Linked DNA regions of Leptothrix cholodnii SP-6. The protein of the gene in region 2 interacts with the protein of the main gene of each other region in a pairwise test. Links are inferred from orthologs where the notes say so. Each region holds a gene or a part of one and is shown on either strand. Other genes may lie near its edges. The genes, in order: rho and nusG.

Region 1 (2,982 bases), 1.3 Mb from region 2 along the record:
GAGGGTGCCGACCAGCATCAGCACGAACGGGAGCCGCGCGGCGAGCACCGGCCCGACAAGTCCGCCCATCAGGTGCATGTTGGCCGCACCGATCCAGTAGGGCAGCAGGCTGCCGTCGCTGCCGATCCCGGCAATCGTCGGATCGAGCCAGGATGCGTCGCCCCTGAGCAGGCTGAACATGTAGCCGACGGCGGTGACGTCGGCGTTCTTCCAGGGCTCACGGCCGAACACGCCCGGCAGCACATAGGCTGCACACAGCAGCCAGAGGGCCAGTCGCGGCAGGCGCTGCACGGCACGCTGCGATACCAGGGCAGGGTTGGGTGTGTTCACAAGGATCGGATGGGCTACGTGAAGAAGGCGCTGTCGCAGGACTGCGGGATTCTTGCAGCGTTCTGGCCGAGGCAATAAAAAAGGCAGCCTGGGCTGCCTTTCGAGTCAAGGCAGCGACTGCCTTGCGGATCAAGCGAGCGTGAAGCTCACTTCTTGATGCCGACCTTGAACTTGTTGCGGAACTTCTCGACCCGGCCGCCCAGGCTGTCGATGCTCTTCTGCGTGCCGGTGTAGAACGGATGGGTTTCGCTGGTGGTTTCCAGCTTGAACAGCGGCAGTTCGCGGCCGTCTTCCATCGTGATCATTTCGCGGGCCGGGGCGCACGAGCGCGTCACGAACTTGAAGCCGTTGGACAAGTCCACGAAGCAGACTTCGCGGTAGTTCGGGTGGATGCCGTCTTTCATGAGAACCTCGCTGTGATGCCGGGAGCCACGCTGCACCATGCAAGCGCACTTTCCGACAGCGGAAAATCGAACATTATAAGGGTCTTGGCAGGCTGGTCGAGCACCGACCCGCCGTCATGGCTTGCCAGCCATGTTCAGCCACCACGGCGCATCAGGTCGAAGAAGTCGATGTTGCTCTTGGTGGCCTTCATCTTGTCGAGGATGAACTCCATCGCCTCGATCTCGTCCATCGGATAGAGCAGCTTGCGCAGGATCCAGGTCTTCTGCAGGATCTCCGGCTTGAGCAGCAGTTCCTCGCGACGGGTGCCCGACTTGTTGAGCAGGATCGACGGGTAGACACGCTTCTCGGCCATGCGCCGATCCAGGTGGATCTCGCAGTTGCCGGTGCCCTTGAACTCTTCGTAGATCACCTCGTCCATGCGGCTGCCGGTGTCGATCAGGGCGGTGCCGATGATGGTCAGCGAACCGCCTTCCTCGACATTGCGGGCCGCGCCGAAGAAGCGCTTCGGACGCTGAAGCGCGCCGGCGTCGACGCCGCCGGTCAGAACCTTGCCCGACGAGGGCAGCACGTTGTTGTAGGCACGGGCCAGTCGGGTGATCGAGTCGAGCAGGATGACGACATCCTTGCGCAGTTCGACCAGCCGCTTGGCGCGTTCGATCACCATTTCAGCCACCTGCACGTGGCGTGCGGCGGGTTCGTCGAAGGTCGAACTGATGACCTCGCCGCGCACGGTGCGCTGCATCTCGGTCACTTCTTCGGGCCGCTCGTCGACCAGCAGCACGATCAGGTGCACGTCGGGATGGTTGGCGATCAGGGCATGTGCGAAGTGCTGCATCATGACCGTCTTGCCGCTCTTGGGCGGCGCCACCAGCAGCGCTCGCTGACCTTTGCCGATCGGCGCGATCAGGTCGATGATGCGGCTGGTGATGTTTTCTTCGTTCTTGACGTCGCGCTCAAGCCGGAACTGCTCCTTGGGGAACAGCGGCGTGAGGTTCTCGAACATGATCTTGTTCTTGCTCTCCTCCGGCGTCAGTTCGTTGACTCGGTCAACTTTCACCAGCGCGAAGTAGCGTTCGCCGTCCTTGGGTACCCGCACTTCACCTTCGATCATGTCGCCGGTGTGCAGGTTGAAACGTCGGATCTGGCTCGGCGACAGGTAGATGTCGTCGGTGCTGGCCAGGAAACTCGCGTCGAGGGAGCGCAGGAAACCGAAGCCGTCCGGCAGCACTTCCAGCACGCCGTCGCCGAAGATTTGTTCGCCTTGCCGGGCGCGCTTTTTCATGATCGCAAACATCAACTCCTGCTTGCGCAGGCGGCTGGCGTTTTCGATCTCAAGCGTCTCGGCCATCTGGACCAGCGCCGAGATGTGTTGGGCCTTGAGTTCGGAAAGGTGCATGTGGGGGAGTACCCGGAAGTCAGGTGTCGACGGTGCCAGCCGCTTGCACCGGGGGCGTCGGCATTCCCGCACGGCATTTGACTGTGTGGCTGCGCGCATTGCTGCGTGCCGCACCATGTAGCCAAAACGCTCGACAAGGGGGAGGGAGCCGACTCTGCGCGCGCTTCACGAGCCCGTGGGGCTCAGCCGGAGGTAAATCGCGCAGTGGCATTCAGGAGTCCGGCAGCGCTGCCGCCGAACTCTGAGGACGATTATAGGTGGGCGTCGAGGAAAGACGTCAACTGCGCCTTCGAGAGCGCCCCGACCTTGGTGGCAGCCAGCTGACCGCCCTTGAACAGCATCAGCGTCGGGATGCCGCGAATGCCGAACTTGGCAGGCACTTCGCGGTTCTCGTCGACGTTCATCTTGGCGATCTGCAGGCGACCGCTGTAGTCCTTGGCCACTTCGTCAAGGATCGGGGCAATCATCTTGCAGGGGCCGCACCATTCGGCCCAGTAGTCCACCAGAACGGGTTTGTCTGATTGAACGACGTCGCCGTCAAAGGTCGCATCGGAAACGTGTTTGATGAGGTCGCTGCTCATGGGGTATCCATTGGAAGAAAGACCGCTTCGGCTATGCGGCGGGTTGAGCTTGATTTTGGCACGATCGGGCGATGTGCAATGGCATGCCCGAAGCGTCTGACGCTATGCATGCGATAGCGATCGCTGCCGGTGCAGTCTGCCGCACCCATCCGCATCGGCTCGGAGATGGCTTGAAAACCGTGGTTGTTTCCGGCAAGCACCCGCTCGGAATGGCGTTTGAATCAGGCCAGTCCCATTCGAGTCCGGATTTGATCAGCGTGTCCGCCAACG
Region 2 (16,595 bases):
TTGTCGAATGCCATTTTGGGTTCCTAAATACGGTAAATGAGTTTGCTTCAGCCTGCGGCTGCTTCGGTTGCCACGTCGGCAGTCGCTTCGACGGCCTCTTCGGCAGCCGGGACGGCACGCTTCTCGGCCAGTGCAGCCAGAACACGCGCGGTGCGCGAGATCGGCGACTGCAGCAGTCCCAGAAACTGGGCAAGCAGAACTTCCTTGCTCGGAATCGATGCCAGAGCCTTGATGCCGTTGACGTCGAGGGCCTTGCCTGCATAGGCACCACCCTTCAAGACCAGCTTGTCGTTGGTCTTGGCGAAGTCGACAACCACCTTGGCTGCAGCAATGGCGTCTTCCGAGAAGCCATAGATCAGCGGGCCGGACATGGACTCGGCCGCCGATTCGAAAGCGGTGCCGGCAACTGCACGGCGAGCCAGGGTGTTCTTCAGGACGTGAAGATACACACCTTGCTCGCGCGCAGTGCGGCGCAGCTTGTCGAGGTCGGCGACGGTGAGCCCACGATACTCGGCCAGGGCGAGCGTCTGGGAGCGAGCCACCTGGGCCGCCACCTCTGCCACCACCGCTGCTTTATCGTTGCGATTGAGACTCAAGGTCTACTCCTTCAATACGTGCCCACAGCGCTTGCACGATGGGGGCACACCAGGTTGCAGCGACCTTGCCGTTCAGGAACCCGTGTTGCCACGGAAAAACCCTTGCGGCGGGTTCGCCATCTGCGCTGGCCGCGAGCAGCAGAACTGCCCGGCAATTAAGCCCGGTTGCCGAAACAACCCGACGCCAGCGGTCTTGGATGACCTGACCCCGGACAAGCCGGAATCAGCCCACCAATCTGTCGGAAACCTGCACCAGACCCGTGCAAGCTTCCCAATTCATCAGGACTGGGCAGCCAGACCCGCAGTGATGCTGGCGACTTCGACCCGAACGCCCACGCCCATGGTCGACGACACCGCGACCTTGCGCAGGTAGACGCCCTTGCTCGAAGCCGGCTTAGCCTTGTTCAGCGCGTCCAGCAGAGCCTGCAGGTTGCCCTTGAGCTTGTCGGTGTCGAACGAACGACGACCGATCGTGCCGTGGATGATGCCGCCCTTGTCGACGCGGAACTGCACCTGACCGGCCTTGGCATTGCGCACGGCGGTGGCGACGTCGGCGGTCACGGTACCGACCTTCGGGTTCGGCATCAGGCCGCGCGGGCCGAGGATCTGGCCCAGCTGACCGACCACGCGCATCGCGTCCGGCGAGGCGATGACCACGTCGAAGTTGATGTTGCCGGCCTTGACTTCAGCAGCCAGGTCGTCCATGCCGACGATGTCGGCGCCAGCGGCACGGGCTTCATCAGCCTTGGCACCCTGGGTGAACACGGCCACGCGCTTGGTCTTGCCGGTGCCGTTGGGCATCACGACGGCGCCACGCACCACCTGGTCCGACTTCTTGGCGTCGACGCCGAGCTGGACGGCCACGTCGATCGACTCGTCGAACTTGGCGACGGCGAATTCCTTGATCAGCGCGATCGCGTCATCCACCGCGTACAGCTTGGTGGTTTCGATCTTGCCCACTTGGGCTTTTTGGCGTTTCGTCAGCTTGGCCATCTCACACCCCTTCGACGTTGATGCCCATCGAGCGGGCCGAGCCGGCGATGGTGCGGACTGCGGCGTCCATGTTGGCGGCCGTGAGGTCCTTGACCTTGATCTTCGCGATCTCTTCGAGCTGAGCACGGGTCAGCTTGGCAACCTTTTCGAGGTGCGGACGCGGCGAACCCTTGTCGATCTTCGCGGCCTTCTTGAGCAGCACCGATGCCGGCGGGCTCTTCAGGATGAAGGTGAACGACTTGTCGGCGTAGGCGGTGATCACCACCGGCAGCTTCAGTCCGGGCTCGATACCCTGGGTCTGCGCGTTGAACGCCTTGCAGAACTCCATGATGTTGAGACCACGCTGACCGAGCGCGGGGCCGATCGGGGGCGACGGATTGGCCTTGCCGGCCGGAACTTGCAGCTTGATAAAGCCGACGATCTTCTTTGCCATGATGGCTCCTCGAGTTCAAGCGCCCGGAACACGGGCTCCTCGTCATTCAACCCCGTGGGCGGAACGCCCGTTTGCACGGCCGACAGGACGGGGTCGTCACCTGCCAGCTCATGGCCGCGACATCCGCGCGACCACCGAGTCGACGCTTGCGCGTCAGACCTTTTCGACCTGGTGGAAATCGAGCTCCACCGGCGTGGCACGGCCAAAGATCGTGACCGAGACCCGCACCTTGTTCTTGTCGTAGTTGACCTCTTCGACCGATCCGTTGAAGTCGGTGAAAGGGCCTTCCTTGACACGCACCACTTCACCCACTTCCCACTCGACCTTGGGCCGGGGCTTCTCGATGCCTTCCTGCATCTGGGTGACGATCTTCATGACCTCGTCTTCCGAGATCGGCGTGGGGCGGTTCTTGGCACCACCGACGAAACCCGTCACCTTGCTGGTGTTCTTGACCAGGTGCCAGGACTCGTCATCCATCAGCATCTCGACCAGCACATAACCCGGGAAGAAGCGGCGCTCGGTCACGGCCTTCTTGCCGTTCTTCATCTCGACGACCTCTTCGGTCGGCACGAGGATGCGACCGAACTTGGCCTGCATGCCGGAACGGTCGATGCGCTCGCGCAGATTGCGCTCGACGGCCTTCTCCATGCCCGAATAAGCATGAACCACGTACCAACGCATCGGGTTTGCCGCCGGGGCGACCGCCTGGATATCACTCATTTTCAGTCCCTGCCTGGTTACGAAACAGACTCAACGCTTCCAACCGAGGATCAGGTCGTAGAACACCCACTCGAGGGTCTTGTCCGTCAGCCAAAGGAACAAAGCCATCACGACAACGAAGGCAAACACGTAGCCAGTCATCTGCGTGGCTTCCTTGCGAGTCGGCCACACGACCTTGCGCATTTCGCGCACCGACTCACGACCGTAGGCGACCAGCGCCTTGCCCTGCTCCGCCGTCAGGAATGCGCCGACTGCAGCCGCCAGGAGAACCAGCAACGCCCCCCACTGCGCATAGACACCCTGCTTGGACAACGCGTAATACGCCACCAGTGCACCCACGACCAGCAGCACGGCAGCAGCCAGCTTGGCCTTGTCGGCACTGGTGGAGACGGTTTCGACTTCTTGGGTGGACATCACACTCACTCGGATAGGCGGCAGCACCGCACAACAAAACCCAACCAACAGCAGCAAAGCCCGCCGGGGCGAACACGTCCCGCGGGCTGCCTTGAGGCCAGGAAATCCAGAACCCAAAAATTCAGGATCTGGCAGGGGCAGAGGGAATCGAACCCCCAACCTTCGGTTTTGGAGACCGACGCTCTGCCAATTGAGCTATACCCCTGCGGAAAACTTACGCGATGATCTTGGCCACGACGCCGGCGCCGACGGTACGGCCGCCTTCGCGGATGGCGAAACGCAGGCCTTCTTCCATGGCGATCGGGGCGATCAGCTTGACCGTGATCGACACGTTGTCACCGGGCATGACCATTTCCTTGTCCTTGGGCAGCTCGATGGCGCCGGTGACGTCGGTGGTGCGGAAGTAGAACTGCGGGCGGTAGTTGTTGAAGAACGGCGTGTGGCGGCCGCCTTCTTCCTTGCTCAGCACGTAGATCTCGCCCGTGAAGTGGGTGTGCGGCTTGACGCTGCCCGGCTTGCACAGCACTTGGCCGCGCTGCACGTCTTCGCGCTTGGTGCCGCGCAGCAGGATGCCGACGTTGTCGCCCGCCTGACCTTGGTCGAGCAGCTTGCGGAACATCTCGACGCCGGTGCAGGTGGTGTTCTGCGTGGCGCTGATGCCGACGATCTCGATGGCTTCGCCGACCTTGATGATGCCGCGCTCGATACGGCCGGTCACCACGGTGCCGCGACCCGAGATCGAGAACACGTCTTCGACCGGCATCAGGAAGGCGCCGTCGACCGCGCGCTCGGGCGTGGGGATGTAGCTGTCGAGCGCATCGGCCAGCTTCATGATGGCCTGCTCGCCCAGCGGGCCCTTGTCGCCTTCGAGGGCGAGCTTGGCGCTGCCGTGCACGATCGGGGTGTCGTCACCCGGGAACTCGTACTTGTCGAGCAGCTCGCGCACTTCCATTTCGACCAGCTCGAGCAGCTCGGCGTCGTCGACCATGTCGCACTTGTTCAGGAACACGATGATGTACGGCACACCGACCTGACGCGCCAGCAGGATGTGCTCGCGGGTCTGGGGCATCGGGCCGTCGGCGGCCGAGCACACCAGGATCGCGCCGTCCATCTGGGCGGCGCCGGTGATCATGTTCTTGACGTAGTCGGCGTGACCCGGGCAGTCGACGTGTGCGTAATGGCGGTTGGCCGTTTCGTACTCGACGTGCGCGGTGTTGATGGTGATGCCGCGTGCCTTCTCTTCGGGCGCTGCGTCGATCTGGTCGTACGCCTTGGCCGAGCCGCCGAACTTGGCTGCCAGCACGGTCGTGATCGCCGCCGTCAGCGTCGTCTTGCCGTGGTCCACGTGACCGATCGTGCCGACGTTGACGTGCGGCTTGGTCCGCTCAAACTTTTCCTTAGCCATGTTCCAAACTCCTGAATGCGATCAACTCAACGATCAAGCGAGAAGAAAAATGGTTGGTGCCCATGGCGCGGATCGAACGCGCGACCTCTCCCTTACCAAGGGAGTGCTCTACCACTGAGCCACATGGGCATCGACACAGGTTTGCAGACCTTGCACACAAACCTGTGTCGACTCACGACACCAAACCAGAACTGGAGCGGGAGGCGGGAATCGAACCCGCGCTATCAGCTTGGAAGGCTGAAGTTCTACCATTGAACTACTCCCGCCTGAACAAGCTGCCCGGCCGCCCAAAACAGGGCCAAACAAAAATTCAACCTGCAGCCATCGCGCAATTTCTCGCGCCTCACATCAAAACAGCCGTCGCCATCTTTCTGCTTCTTCATTTCGCTTGGTGGAGGAGGCTGGATTCGAACCAGCGTAGGCGTAAGCCAACAGATTTACAGTCTGCCCCCTTTAGCCACTCGGGCACCCCTCCGAAGCGAGCCAGCGACTTTACCATGGCATTTTGCGAGTTGCAAGCGCTTATCTACAAATGCCAATCAATCGCGCCTCGTCCCATCGACGCCAGCCAGCCAGCCGCACGGCTGAAGGGGGCGCTGCCGATGAACGGCACCGGTGGGCGGCGTGCCGACAACGGCGATGGATGGTTCGAGCACAAACACAGATGCGCCGGGCCGCTGGCGTTGATCAGCGCGCGCTTGGCTTGAGCATGGGCACCCCACAACATGAAAACCTTGGGCGACGGATCGGCGGCAACCTGCGCGATGACGGCGTCGGTGAAGTCCCGCCAGCCCAGACGGGCGTGGCTGCCGGCACGGTCCTGGTCGACGCTCAGACTGCTGTTGAGCAACAGCACGCCCTGCCCGACCCAGCGGGACAGGCTGCCGTGACCCGGCCGCGCGATGCCGACGTCGGTCATCAGTTCCTGGTGGATGTTGCGCAGGCTGGGCGGGATCCGGACCCCCTCGGGGACCGAAAACGCCAGCCCTTCGGCCTCGCCGGCGCCGTGGTACGGATCCTGCCCGAGGATCACGACCCGGACATTGGCAGGCTCGAGCGCCCTCAGCGCACGCAACGGCTGGCGAGGAAAAACCGGCGTGCCGGCAGCCACACGCCGGTCGACCTCGACGCACAGCGAGCGACCGGCCTCGCTGGCGAGGAATCGATCGCACAGCCCGCGCCAACGAGGCGCAACCTGGCGAAACGCGTCGGCCAACGGCGCCTGCAACCGGTTGTCGGGCACGCAGACCGGCGGTAACAGCAATGCCGACATCACCGGCTCAGGCAAACAGCGCGGCCAGCGCCACGCCCGGATCCGACGCGCGCATGAAGGCCTCGCCGACCAGGAAGGCATGCACCTGGGCCGCGCGCATGCGCTGCACGTCGTCACGCCCCAGGATGCCCGATTCGGTGACCAGCAGGCGATCCGACGGCACCTCTCCGAGCATGCCCAGCGTCGTGTCGAGCGTGACCTCGAAGGTGCGCAGATTGCGGTTGTTGATACCCAGCAGTGGCGTCTTCAGGCGCAGCGCACGTTGCAGTTCGTCACGATCGTGCACCTCGACCAGCACGCTCATGCGGTGCGCCAGCGCCACCGCCTCCAGATCGGCCATCTGCGCGTCGTCGAGGCAGGCCGCGATCAGCAGGATGGCGTCGGCGCCCATCGCGCGGGCCTCGTGCACCTGGTACTCGTCGACCATGAAATCCTTGCGCAGCACCGGTAGCGCGCAGGCCGCGCGGGCCTGACGCAGGTAGTCGGCGCAGCCCTGGAAATAGAGCGCGTCGGTCAGCACGCTCAGGCAGGCGGCGCCGTGGCGCTCGTAGCTCGCGGCGATCTCGGCCGGGCGGAAATCCTCGCGCAGCACGCCCTTGCTCGGGCTGGCCTTCTTGACCTCGGCGATCACCGCCGCCTGGCCCGCCGCAATCTTGGCGCGCATGGCCGCCTCGAAGCCGCGCACGTCGGTGCGGGCTTCGGCTTCGTCGCGCAACGAGACCAGGCCACGATGCGCACGCGCCGCGGCGATTTCCTCGTGTTTGGTCGCGACGATCTTGTTCAGGATGTCACTCATCGCCGCCCCCTCAGACCGCGGTCTTGAACGACTGCGTGACCGCCACGTACTGGCTCAGCTTGGCCAGCGCCTGGCCCGAAGCCACCGCCTCGCGCGCGGCACGCACGCCGTCGGTGATCGACGTCACCACGTCGGCCGCGTACAGCGCGGCGCCGGCGTTGAGCAGCACGATGTCGCGCACGGGGCCGTCCTCGTTGGCCAGCGCGCGCTGGATGCACGTCACCGACTCCTCCTTGTTCGCCACCTTGAGCACCCGCGTGTCGTAGACCGGCAGGCCGAAGTCGGCCGGGTGCACGACGTATTCGCTGATCTGGCCGGCCTTGAGCTCGCCGATCATCGTCTCGCCCGACAGCGAGATCTCGTCCATGCCGTTCATGCCGTGCACGATCAGCACGTGGCTCGAACCCAGGCGCTGCAGCACGCGCACCTGGATGCCGACCAGGTCGGGGTGGAACACGCCCATCACCTGGTTCGGCGCCAGCGCCGGGTTGGTGAGCGGCCCGAGGATGTTGAAGATCGTGCGCACGCCCAGCTCCTTGCGCACCGGCGCGGCGTGTTTCATCGACGCGTGGTGATTCGGCGCGAACATGAAGCCGATGCCGCAGCGTTCGAGCGAGATCGCCACCTGCTCGGGCGTCAGGTTGATGTGCGCGCCCAGCGCCTCCAGCACGTCGGCGCTGCCCGAGCTCGACGACACGCTGCGCCCGCCGTGCTTGGCCACGCGCGCGCCCGCTGCAGCGGCCACGAACATCGACGCGGTCGAGATGTTGAAGGTGTGCACGCCGTCGCCGCCGGTGCCGCACAGGTCGACCAGGTTCGTCTTGTCGGGCACCGCCACCGGCGTGGCGAACTCGCGCATCACCTGCGCGGCCGCGGCGATCTCGCCGATGGTTTCCTTCTTGACGCGCAGGCCGATGGCGAAGGCCGCGATCATCACCGGCGACATCTCGCCGCTCATGATGCGGCGCATCAGCGCCAGCATCTCGTCGTGGAATATCTCGCGGTGGTCGATGACGCGGGTCAGCGCGTCGATGTTGGCGATGCTCATGAGGCTCCTCGTTGGGGCAATGTCGGGTCGGGCCGGAACGCGCTCAGCGCGTCTGCAGGAAGTTCTTCAGCATCGCGTGGCCGTGTTCGCTGAGGATCGATTCGGGGTGGAACTGCACGCCCTCGATCGCCAGCGTCCTGTGGCGCACGCCCATGATCTCGCCGTCCTCGCTGGTGGCGGTGACCACCAGCTCGGCCGGCAGGCTCTCGCGCTCGATCGCCAGCGAGTGGTAGCGCACCACGCTGAACTGCCGCGGCAGCCCGGCGAACACGCCCTGCTGGTCGGTCGTGATGGTGTCGGCCTTGCCGTGCATCTGGGTCTGCGCCCGCACGATGTGGCCACCCAGCGCCGCGCCGATGCTCTGGTGCCCCAGGCACACGCCCAGGATCGGCAGCTTGCCGGCAAAGTGACGGATGCTCTCGATGCAGATGCCCGCCTCGGCCGGCGAACACGGCCCCGGCGACAGCACCAGGCGGTCGGGCTTGAGGGCCTCGATCTCGGCGATCGAGATCTCGTCGTTGCGGTGCACCCGCACGTCCTCGCCCAACTCGGCAAAGTACTGCACGAGGTTGAACGTGAAGGAGTCGTAGTTGTCGATCATCAGCAGCATGTGCGTTCTATCCCGTTGATTGCTTGGGTGTTCGCGGTGGTGTGTGCGCGTCGTCACCCGGTGTCTGTGCCCGCACCCGGTACACGCTGGCCGGGTTGGCGAGGCCAACGCGAGGTGCCGGTCGGGGGAGTCTGGTGCGCCCGGGCGGGCGCAAGGGGTTGGTCAGGCTGCAGGCTGACGCCAACGCTGCCAACTGAGCGCCGCTGCGGATGAGAATGTCGCGGACATGGCCCATATTATGGGCTGCAACGGCGCTCGCCTTCCGGCGCGCGCAGCCCACGCAGGGGAGCGGATTTGGCCCAGTTCAACGTCAAGGCCTTGCGCGGCGCCAGCGACGTGGTCCGGCTTTACATCGAGGCCGGCGACGCCGACGAGGCCCGCCGCCTCGCCACGCGGCAGGGCTTGGAGATCCTCTCGATCCAGGCCGGCAACCCGCTGGCCGGCTGGCACCTGCGACCGCGGCCGAGCTTCGACCTCGAGCTGTTCAGCCAAGAGCTCGTCTCGCTGCTCGGCGCCGGCCTGTCGCTGGTCGAGGCGGTCGACCTGCTGGCCGAGAAGGAAACCGGCCGCAGCGCCGCCGCCGTCCTGACCGAGCTGCGCACCGACCTGCACCGCGGCCAGCGCTTTTCCGACGCGCTCGAACACCACCCCGCGGTCTTCCCGCCGATGTTCGTCGCCACCGTGCGCGCGTCCGAGCGCACCGGCGACATCCAGGAGGCCGTGAGCCGTTTCCTCGCCTACCACCAGCAGCTCGACCGCATCCGCCGCCGCGTCGTCTCGGCCTCGGTCTACCCGCTGATGCTGATGGGCGTGGGGTTGCTCGTCACCGCCTTCATGCTGCTGTTCGTGGTGCCCAAGTTCAGCCGCATCTACGAGGAGATCGGTGGCCAGCTGCCCTTCCTGACCCGGCTGCTGATCGGCTGGGGCCAGCTGCTCGAAGCCCATGCGGCGCTAACGCTCGGCGTGCTCGCCGGCCTGCTCGGTGCGGCCGTGTTCGCCGCCAGCCGGCCGGCGGTGCGGCGCTGGATCGGGCCGCAGATCTGGCGCATCCCGGCCATCGGCGAGCGCCTGCGGGTCTACGAGCTGAGCCGCTTCTACCGCACGCTGGGCATGCTGCTCGACAGCGGCATCGCGCTGCCCACCGGCCTGGACATGGCCGGCGGCCTGCTGTCGCCGCTGCTGCGCAGCCGCCTCGAACAGGCCGCCACGCAGATCCGCGAAGGCCAGCCGGTGTCGCAGGCCTTCGCCCGCCACGGCCTGACCACCCACGTGTCGCGCCGTCTGCTCGCGGTGGGCGAGCGCACCGGCCGCATGCCGCACATGGTCGAGCGCATCGCGCTGTTCTACGAGGACGAGCTGGCGCGCTCGATCGACTGGTTCACGCGCCTGTTCGAGCCCGCGCTGATGGTGCTGATCGGCGCGCTGGTGGGCCTGATCGTGGTGCTGCTCTACCTGCCGATCTTCGAGCTGGCCGACAGCATCAAGTAGCGCGCACCACGGCTCGGGGACAACCCGCAGGCGCGCCGCAGCCACCGTCCTGCCGGCCTTGCGTCAGATCAAGCCTGCGATGATTTGCCGCACCCCGCCGGGGTCGCGGACGGCCGCTCGAAAGCTAGCATTTGCCTTATTGCCGGGGGCAACCGCGCCATGAAGCTGATCGATGCGCCCAACGCCTTTCGAGCCGAGCCGCTGGCGACCGACCTGATCGCGGCGGCGCGTGCGCAGGCCCGCGACACCGGCGCGCGGCTGCTCGACACGCTCGAGGCCGCCGCCGCCCAGCCCCCCGCCGACTTCATCCGCGCCCTGGCCGCGAGCACGCGCCTGGGCGCCTTCGGCATGCACGACCTGCACCGCCTGCAGGCCGCCTTCGACGTGCTGCCGTTCGCCGAAGCGGCGCAGCGCGAATGCCTCGTGCTGCGCGAGGCCGGCGGCGAGCTGTTCGTCGTCATCGGCGACCCCTTCGATGCCGGCCTGCGCGCCTGGGCCGAAGAGCGCATCACGTCGCCCTTCGACTGGCGGCTCGCCCACCGCGCCGACATCCGCGCCTACCTGTCGCGCCACGAGGAATCGCTGCGCGCGATGGACTCGGTGCTCGGCGCCGGCCTGGCCGGCGGCGACCGACACGACGAGGCGATCGAATCGCTCTCGATCACCTCGATCAGCGAGGACGGCAGCCCCGTCGTCAAGCTCGTCAGCTCGACGCTCTACGACGCGCTCAAGTCGATGGCCAGCGACATCCACATCGAGACCACGCCCGCCGGCCTGACGATCCGCTACCGCATCGACGGCGTGCTGGTGCCGGTGGGCAACGTGCCGGGCCTCGAACTGGCCGAGCAGGTGATCTCGCGCATCAAGGTGATGGCCGAGCTCGACATCTCCGAGCGCCGCGTGCCGCAGGACGGCCGCTTCAAGGTCTCGATCCAGGGCCGCGCGATCGACCTGCGGGTGTCGGTGATGCCCAGCATCTTCGGCGAGGACGCGGTGCTGCGCATCCTCGACAAGCAGGCGCTGACCGCGCAGACGCTCGGCCTGACGCTGGCCAGCCTGGGCTTCGACGACGACAGCATGGCGCGCATGCGCCGCCTTGCCCGCGAGCCCTACGGCATGCTGCTCGTCACCGGCCCGACCGGCAGCGGCAAGACCACCACGCTGTACGCCGTGCTGAGCGAGATCAACAGCGGCCAGGACAAGATCGTCACCATCGAGGATCCGGTCGAATACCAGCTGCCCGGCGTGCTGCAGATCCCCGTCAACGAGAAGAAGGGCCTGACGTTCTCGCGTGGGCTGCGCTCGATCCTGCGCCACGACCCCGACCGCATCCTGGTGGGCGAGATCCGCGACCCCGAAACCGCCGAGATCGCCGTGCAGGCCGCGCTCACCGGCCACCTGGTCTTCACCACCGTGCACGCCAACAACGTGTTCGACGTCATCGGCCGCTTCAGGCACATGGGCGTCGAGCCCTTCACCTTCGTCACCGCGATGAACGGCATCGTCGCGCAGCGCCTGATCCGCAAGGTCTGCGACGAATGCGCCGTGCGGCGTGTGCCCGGCGCGGCGCTGCTGGCCGAATCGGGCCTGACGCGCGAGCAGGTGAACGGCTGGCGCTTGCGCGTCGGCCGCGGCTGCGGGCGCTGTCGCGGCACCGGCTACCGCGGCCGGCGTGCCATCGCCGAGATCCTGCTGCTCAACGACGAGCTGCGCGAGCTGATCCTGGCCGGCGCACCGGCGCGGCTGCTGCGCGAGGCGGCGGCGCGCAACGGCACGCGCTTCCTGCGCGAGGCCGCGCTCGATTGCGTGCGGCGCGGCGAGTCGACGCTGCAGGAGATCAACCGTGTCACGCTGGTCGGCTGAGCGGCTGCACGTCGCGCTGGCGCCCGAGCGGGTCGAGCTGACGCGCCCGGGCCTGTGGCCGGGCCGGCCCGCCGCCCACGCGGCCGGTGCGACCTGCTCGCCACGCGCCGGCGAGCCGGCGTGGCAGGCCGCGCTCGATGCGCTCGACGGGCTGCTCGGCGCGTTCAACGCGCGCGGCGAGGCCGTCACCGTCGTGCTGTCCAACCACTGGGTGCGCTACCTCGTGCTGCCGTGGCACGCCGAGCTGACCGGCGCCGACGAGCTGGCGCAGCTCGCCCGCGTGCGCTTCGAGCAGACCTACGGCGCCGCTGCGGCCGACTGGACCATCCGCATCGACGGCGGCTGGGGCGCGCCGCACGTCGCCTGCGCGATCGACAGCGCCCTGTTCACCGAACTGCAGCGCCGCCTGGCCGCCCACGGCCTGCGGCTGCGCTCGCTGCAACCGCTGCTGATGAGCGCCTGCAACGGCCAGCGGCACGCGCTGGCGGGCGAACGCAGCGCCTTCGCGGTGATCGAGCCGGGGCGGATCTGCCTGAGCCTGCTCGGCCGCGGCCGCTGGCTCGAAGTCAGCAACCGGCGCGCCGGCGACGACGTGCCCGAAGCCGTCGAGCGTGAACTCGCCACCCTCGACGCCGACGCCGTGCCGCCGCAGCTCGACGTGCTGCTGGTCGGCGAAGGCGCCCGCTGGCCCGATGCGCCGACCGCGCGACCGGCGCGCCTGCTGGACACGGCAAGCCGCCCGCGGCAGGCGATCACCCGCGCGCTGCGCGGCGCCCGGCTGCGGCGGCTCGACCTCGACCTGGTGCGCCCCGGCCCGGCCTGGCCGGCCTGGCTGCTGCTGATCGCCGGCCTGGCGCTGGCCGCGCACACCGGCCTCGGCTACCTCGCGCTGCACGAGCAACAGGCGCAGCTGCAGCAGCGCAGCGCCCGGCCGCACCAGGCCATCGCCGCGCCGACGGCGGCCGTGAGCGACGAGACCCGGCGCGAGCTGGCCGCAGCGCGCCAGGTCCTGCAGGAGCTGGCGCTGCCGTGGGAGCCGCTGTTCCGCCTGATCGAGGGCGCGCTGATGGCCGACGCCGCCCTGCTGGCGATCGAGCCCGACGCCGGCAAGGGCGCGCTGCGCATCCGCGGCGAGGCGCGCGACTACCCGGCCATCCTCGCCTTCATGCGCCGGCTGGAGGCCTCGCCGGGCGACGGCGCGGGCACAACGCCGGCGCGCGATCCCGAGGGCGCGCCGCTGCTGGCCGGCGTGCACCTGCTCAACCACGAGATCCGCGAGGACGTGGCCGAGCGACCCTACCTGTTCACGCTCGTCGCCAGCTGGAGAACCGCGCCATGAACCGCCTGCTGTGGTGGCTGCGCCGGCACGGCCAGCCATACGCGCTGACCGCGGGCCTGGCCCTGATCGCCGCCGCGCTGGCGGCGCAATGGCTGGCGGTGGGGCCGCTGGGTCGGCAGATCGAGACGGCGCAGACGCAGCGCGAGCAGCGCGACGCCACGCTCGAACGCATGAGCGACGCGCTGCTGCGCCAGGATGCGCCGCAGGCCCGCCTCGACCAGTTCTACGGCCACTTCGCCACCCACGGCGCGCCGCTGGCGCTCGGGCTGGAACGGGTGCACGCGATCGCCGCCGCCCACCAGCTCGAGATGAAACGCGCCGAGTACCGCCTCAGCCACCCGCCCGGCCAGAAGCTCGACCGCTACCGCATGGTGGTGCCGATCCAGGGCGACTACACGACGCTGCGCGCCTTCGTCAGCGCGGTGCTGCGCGAGCTGCCGACGCTGTCGCTCGACCAGATCCAGCTGCAGCGCCAGGACATCGCCGACGGCCGGCTCGACGCGCAGATCACCTTGACCTTCTACCTCGTGCCATGAAAGCCGCCCGCCACTGGCGCCCCGCCCTGCTGCTGGCCACGCTGGCCGGCCTGCTGGCGCTCGCGGTCGGGGCGCCCAACGCGCCGCCCACCTCCCCGGCGCCGACATCGACGACAGCGATGACAGCCTCGGCCACCGCCCCCCGCCTGGTGCCGGCCCGCGCAACGGCCGCCCGATCAGCCGCCCGGGCCGGCGCACCGACGCCGGCCGACCCGCCGATCACCGGGCGCGACGCGGCGCTGTCGGCGCTCGACACCGGCCTGGTCGCGCGCCGCACCGCGGCCGGCGGCAAGGCGCCCGATGCGTTTGCCGCGCACAGCTGGCATGTCGCGCCACCGCCCGCGCCACCGGCGCCGGTGGTCTGGCAGCCGCCGCCGCAGCCCGCGCCACCGCAGGCGCCGCCGCTGCCGTTCAAGTACCTGGGCCGGATGGAGGAATCGCCCGAGCGCACCGTCTGGTACCTGCTGCAGGGCGAGCGCCTGATCGTGAAGGCCTCCGGCGAGGCGATCGACAGCAGCTACCGCATCGACGGCGCCGAGGCCGGCCAGCTGCGTTTCACCTACCTGCCGCTCGGCCAGCAGCAGTCCCTGACCCTGCCGATCGGAGCCCCCCCGTGACACGCACCCTGCCGAGGATCTGGCTCGCCCTGGCGATGCTGTGCGGCGCCGGCTGCTCGACGCCGCAGCCGCCGGACTTCCAGGCCCAGCTCGAGCAGGGCCAGCACAAGGAAGCGCTGGTCCGCTACGAAGAGGCCATGAACGCCCGCCCCGGCGACCCCGAACGGCGGCTGCAGTACTTCCGGGCACGCGACCAGGTCATCAACCGCCTGCTCGCGCTGGGCAGCGCCGAGTTCGGCGCCGGCCAGCTCGAACCCGCCGCGCGGGCTTGGGGCGAAGCGCTCGGCATCGACCCCAAGAACACCCGCGCCGCCAACGGCCTGGCCACGATCGAGGCGGCGCGGCGCCACCAGCTGCTCGCCGGCGACGCCCGCGCCCGGCTCGCCGCGGGCGACAGCGCCGGCGCCGACCTGATGGTCAAGGCCATCCTGACCGAGAACCCCGGCCACCCCGCCGCCCGCGAACTCGACCGCGCGCTGCGCGAGCAGGAGCGCAGGAAGTCGCTGGCGGTGCCGGTGCTGAAGTCGCGGCTGCAGAAGCCCGTCACGCTCGAATTCCGCGACGCGCCGCTCAAGCTGGTGCTGGAGGCGCTGGCGCGTTCGGCCGGCATCAACTTCATCATGGACCGCGAGGTCCGGCCCGACCTCAAGGCCTCGATCTTCGTGCGCGACGTGCGGGTCGAGGATGCGCTCGACCTGCTGATCCACAACCACCAGCTCGAGAAGAAGATCCTCACCGACAACACCGTGCTGGTCTACCCGAACACGCCGCAGAAGCTGCGCGAGCACCAGGAGCTGGTGATGCGCACCTTCCACATCGGCAACGCCGACCCGAAGCAGACGCTCAACCTGCTGCGCACCATGCTCAAGGTGCGCGACGTGTTCATCGACGAGCGGGTCAACCTGCTGTTCCTGCGCGACACGCCCGACGTCATCCGCGCCGCCGAACGGCTGATCGCCGCGCAGGACAAGGCCGACCCGGAGGTCGTGCTGGAGCTGGAGATCCTGGAGGTCTCGCGCACCAAGGTGCGCGACCTCGGCATCACCTACCCGAGCGAGTTCGCCGGGCCGGGTTCGAGCGGCGCCAAGCTGTTCGAGATCGGCGAGCTCAACCGCCGCACCATCGGCGTCGACACCGGCTACAAGCTCAAGCTGCTGCGCACCGACGGCGACACCAAGACCCTGGCCAATCCGCGGGTGCGGGTGCGCAACCGCGAGAAGGCGCGCGTGCACGTGGGCGACCGGGTGCCGGTGATATCGAGCACCATCGTCGGCACCACCAATCTGGGTTCGAACAACACGCCGGTCACGACCGAGCAGATCCAGTACCTCGACGTCGGCATCAAGATCGAGGCCGAGCCGACCATCTACGCCGACGACAGCGTGGCGATCAGCATCAACCTCGACGTCTCGTCGCTGGGCAACCAGACCCGCACCAACGCCGGCACCACCGCCTACGAGGTCGGCACGCGCAACGCCAGCACCGTGCTGCGGCTGCGCGACGGCGAGACCCAGGCGCTGATGGGCCTGATCCGCGACGACGACGTGCAGACCGGCGCCGGCCTGCCCTACCTCGGCGAGTTCCCGGTGCTCGACCGCATCTTCGGCAGCAAGCGCACCGACCGGCGCAGCCGCGAGCTGGTGCTGCTGATCACGCCGCAGCTGGTGCGCGGCATCGAGCCGGCCGACGCCACGCTGGCCGAGTTCTGGTCGGGCACCGAGGCGGCGGTGCGCACCCGCTCGCCCTTCATCGAACCGATGACCCCGGTGGCGCTGGGGCCGGCCACCGCCACCGCCACCGCCACCGCCAGCACCGCGCCGACGCTCACGCTCGGCGAGGTGGCGCCGGCCGCCGTGCCGCTGCCGCTGAACCTGTCGTGGCTGGCGCCGGCAGCGATCCGGGCTGGCGAGCCCTTCGTGGTCGCGCTGCAGGCGCGCAGCGACGGCCCCGTCAAGGGCGCCTCGGTCCAGCTGCGCTACGACGCCGCACAGCTGGAGGTGCTGGCGGTCGAGGACGGCGGCTATTTCGACCCGGTCGGCGGCCGGGCCGTCTTCACGCCGCGCATCGACCCGACGCTGGGGGTCGTGTTCGCGACCGTCGGCGCGTCCGGCACCGGCTCGGCGACAGGCGACGGGCCGCTCATCAGGCTGCGCATGAAGACACGCGGCCCGGCCGCGACCACGCGGCTGCAGATCGGCAACCTGGTCGCGGTCGACCCGATGAACCGGCGACTGCCGATCGAGGGATCGGCGCCGCTGGAGCTGACGTCACGGCCATGAAACACCGCCGCCACGCCCCGCACGGCTTCACGCTGATCGAGCTGCTGGTGACGGCCACGATCGTCGCGGTGCTCGCGTCGGTGGCGCTGCCGCTGGCCGAGCTGAGCGTCAAGCGCGGCCGCGAGAACGAGTTGCGCGCCGCTTTGCGCGAGATCCGCGGCGCCATCGACGCCTACAAGCAGGCC

What was found.
Region 1: the proteins of nusG (region 2) and rho interact in binary tests that used the Escherichia coli proteins (3 or more experiments, as listed by UniProt). The link is inferred for Leptothrix cholodnii SP-6 from one-to-one orthologs.

The regions. Positions count from the first base shown.
Region 1 is NC_010524.1:3,089,981-3,092,962, reverse strand. It holds rho (transcription termination factor Rho), read right to left. Parts: upstream 2,132-2,982; coding sequence 869-2,131; downstream 1-868. Other genes in the region: LCHO_RS14030 (serine/threonine protein kinase), read left to right, coding at 2,796-2,982; trxA (thioredoxin TrxA), read right to left, coding at 2,383-2,712; LCHO_RS14045 (type B 50S ribosomal protein L31), read right to left, coding at 477-734; LCHO_RS14050 (hypothetical protein), read right to left, coding at 1-330. UniProt on the Escherichia coli protein: Facilitates transcription termination by a mechanism that involves Rho binding to the nascent RNA, activation of Rho's RNA-dependent ATPase activity, and release of the mRNA from the DNA template.
Region 2 is NC_010524.1:4,343,384-4,359,978, forward strand. The notes cover bases 960-3,882. They hold nusG (transcription termination/antitermination protein NusG), read right to left. Parts: upstream 2,743-3,882; coding sequence 2,176-2,742; downstream 960-2,175. Other genes in these bases: rplA (50S ribosomal protein L1), read right to left, coding at 960-1,589; rplK (50S ribosomal protein L11), read right to left, coding at 1,591-2,022; secE (preprotein translocase subunit SecE), read right to left, coding at 2,773-3,156; tuf (elongation factor Tu), read right to left, coding at 3,371-3,882. In the rest of the region: rplL (50S ribosomal protein L7/L12), read right to left, coding at 1-14; rplJ (50S ribosomal protein L10), read right to left, coding at 48-596; more of rplA, read right to left, coding at 876-959; more of tuf, read right to left, coding at 3,883-4,561; LCHO_RS19305 (uracil-DNA glycosylase), read right to left, coding at 5,088-5,834; indole-3-glycerol phosphate synthase TrpC, read right to left, coding at 5,842-6,630; trpD (anthranilate phosphoribosyltransferase), read right to left, coding at 6,641-7,678; LCHO_RS19320 (anthranilate synthase component II), read right to left, coding at 7,722-8,288; LCHO_RS19325 (type II secretion system F family protein), read left to right, coding at 8,583-9,776; LCHO_RS19330 (GspE/PulE family protein), read left to right, coding at 9,936-11,639; LCHO_RS22385 (PilN domain-containing protein), read left to right, coding at 11,620-12,978; LCHO_RS22390 (GspMb/PilO family protein), read left to right, coding at 12,975-13,514; LCHO_RS23785 (hypothetical protein), read left to right, coding at 13,511-14,131; LCHO_RS19350 (secretin and TonB N-terminal domain-containing protein), read left to right, coding at 14,128-16,410; LCHO_RS19355 (type II secretion system protein), read left to right, coding at 16,407-16,595. UniProt on the Escherichia coli protein: Part of the processive rRNA transcription and antitermination complex (rrnTAC). The complex forms an RNA-chaperone ring around the RNA exit tunnel of RNA polymerase (RNAP).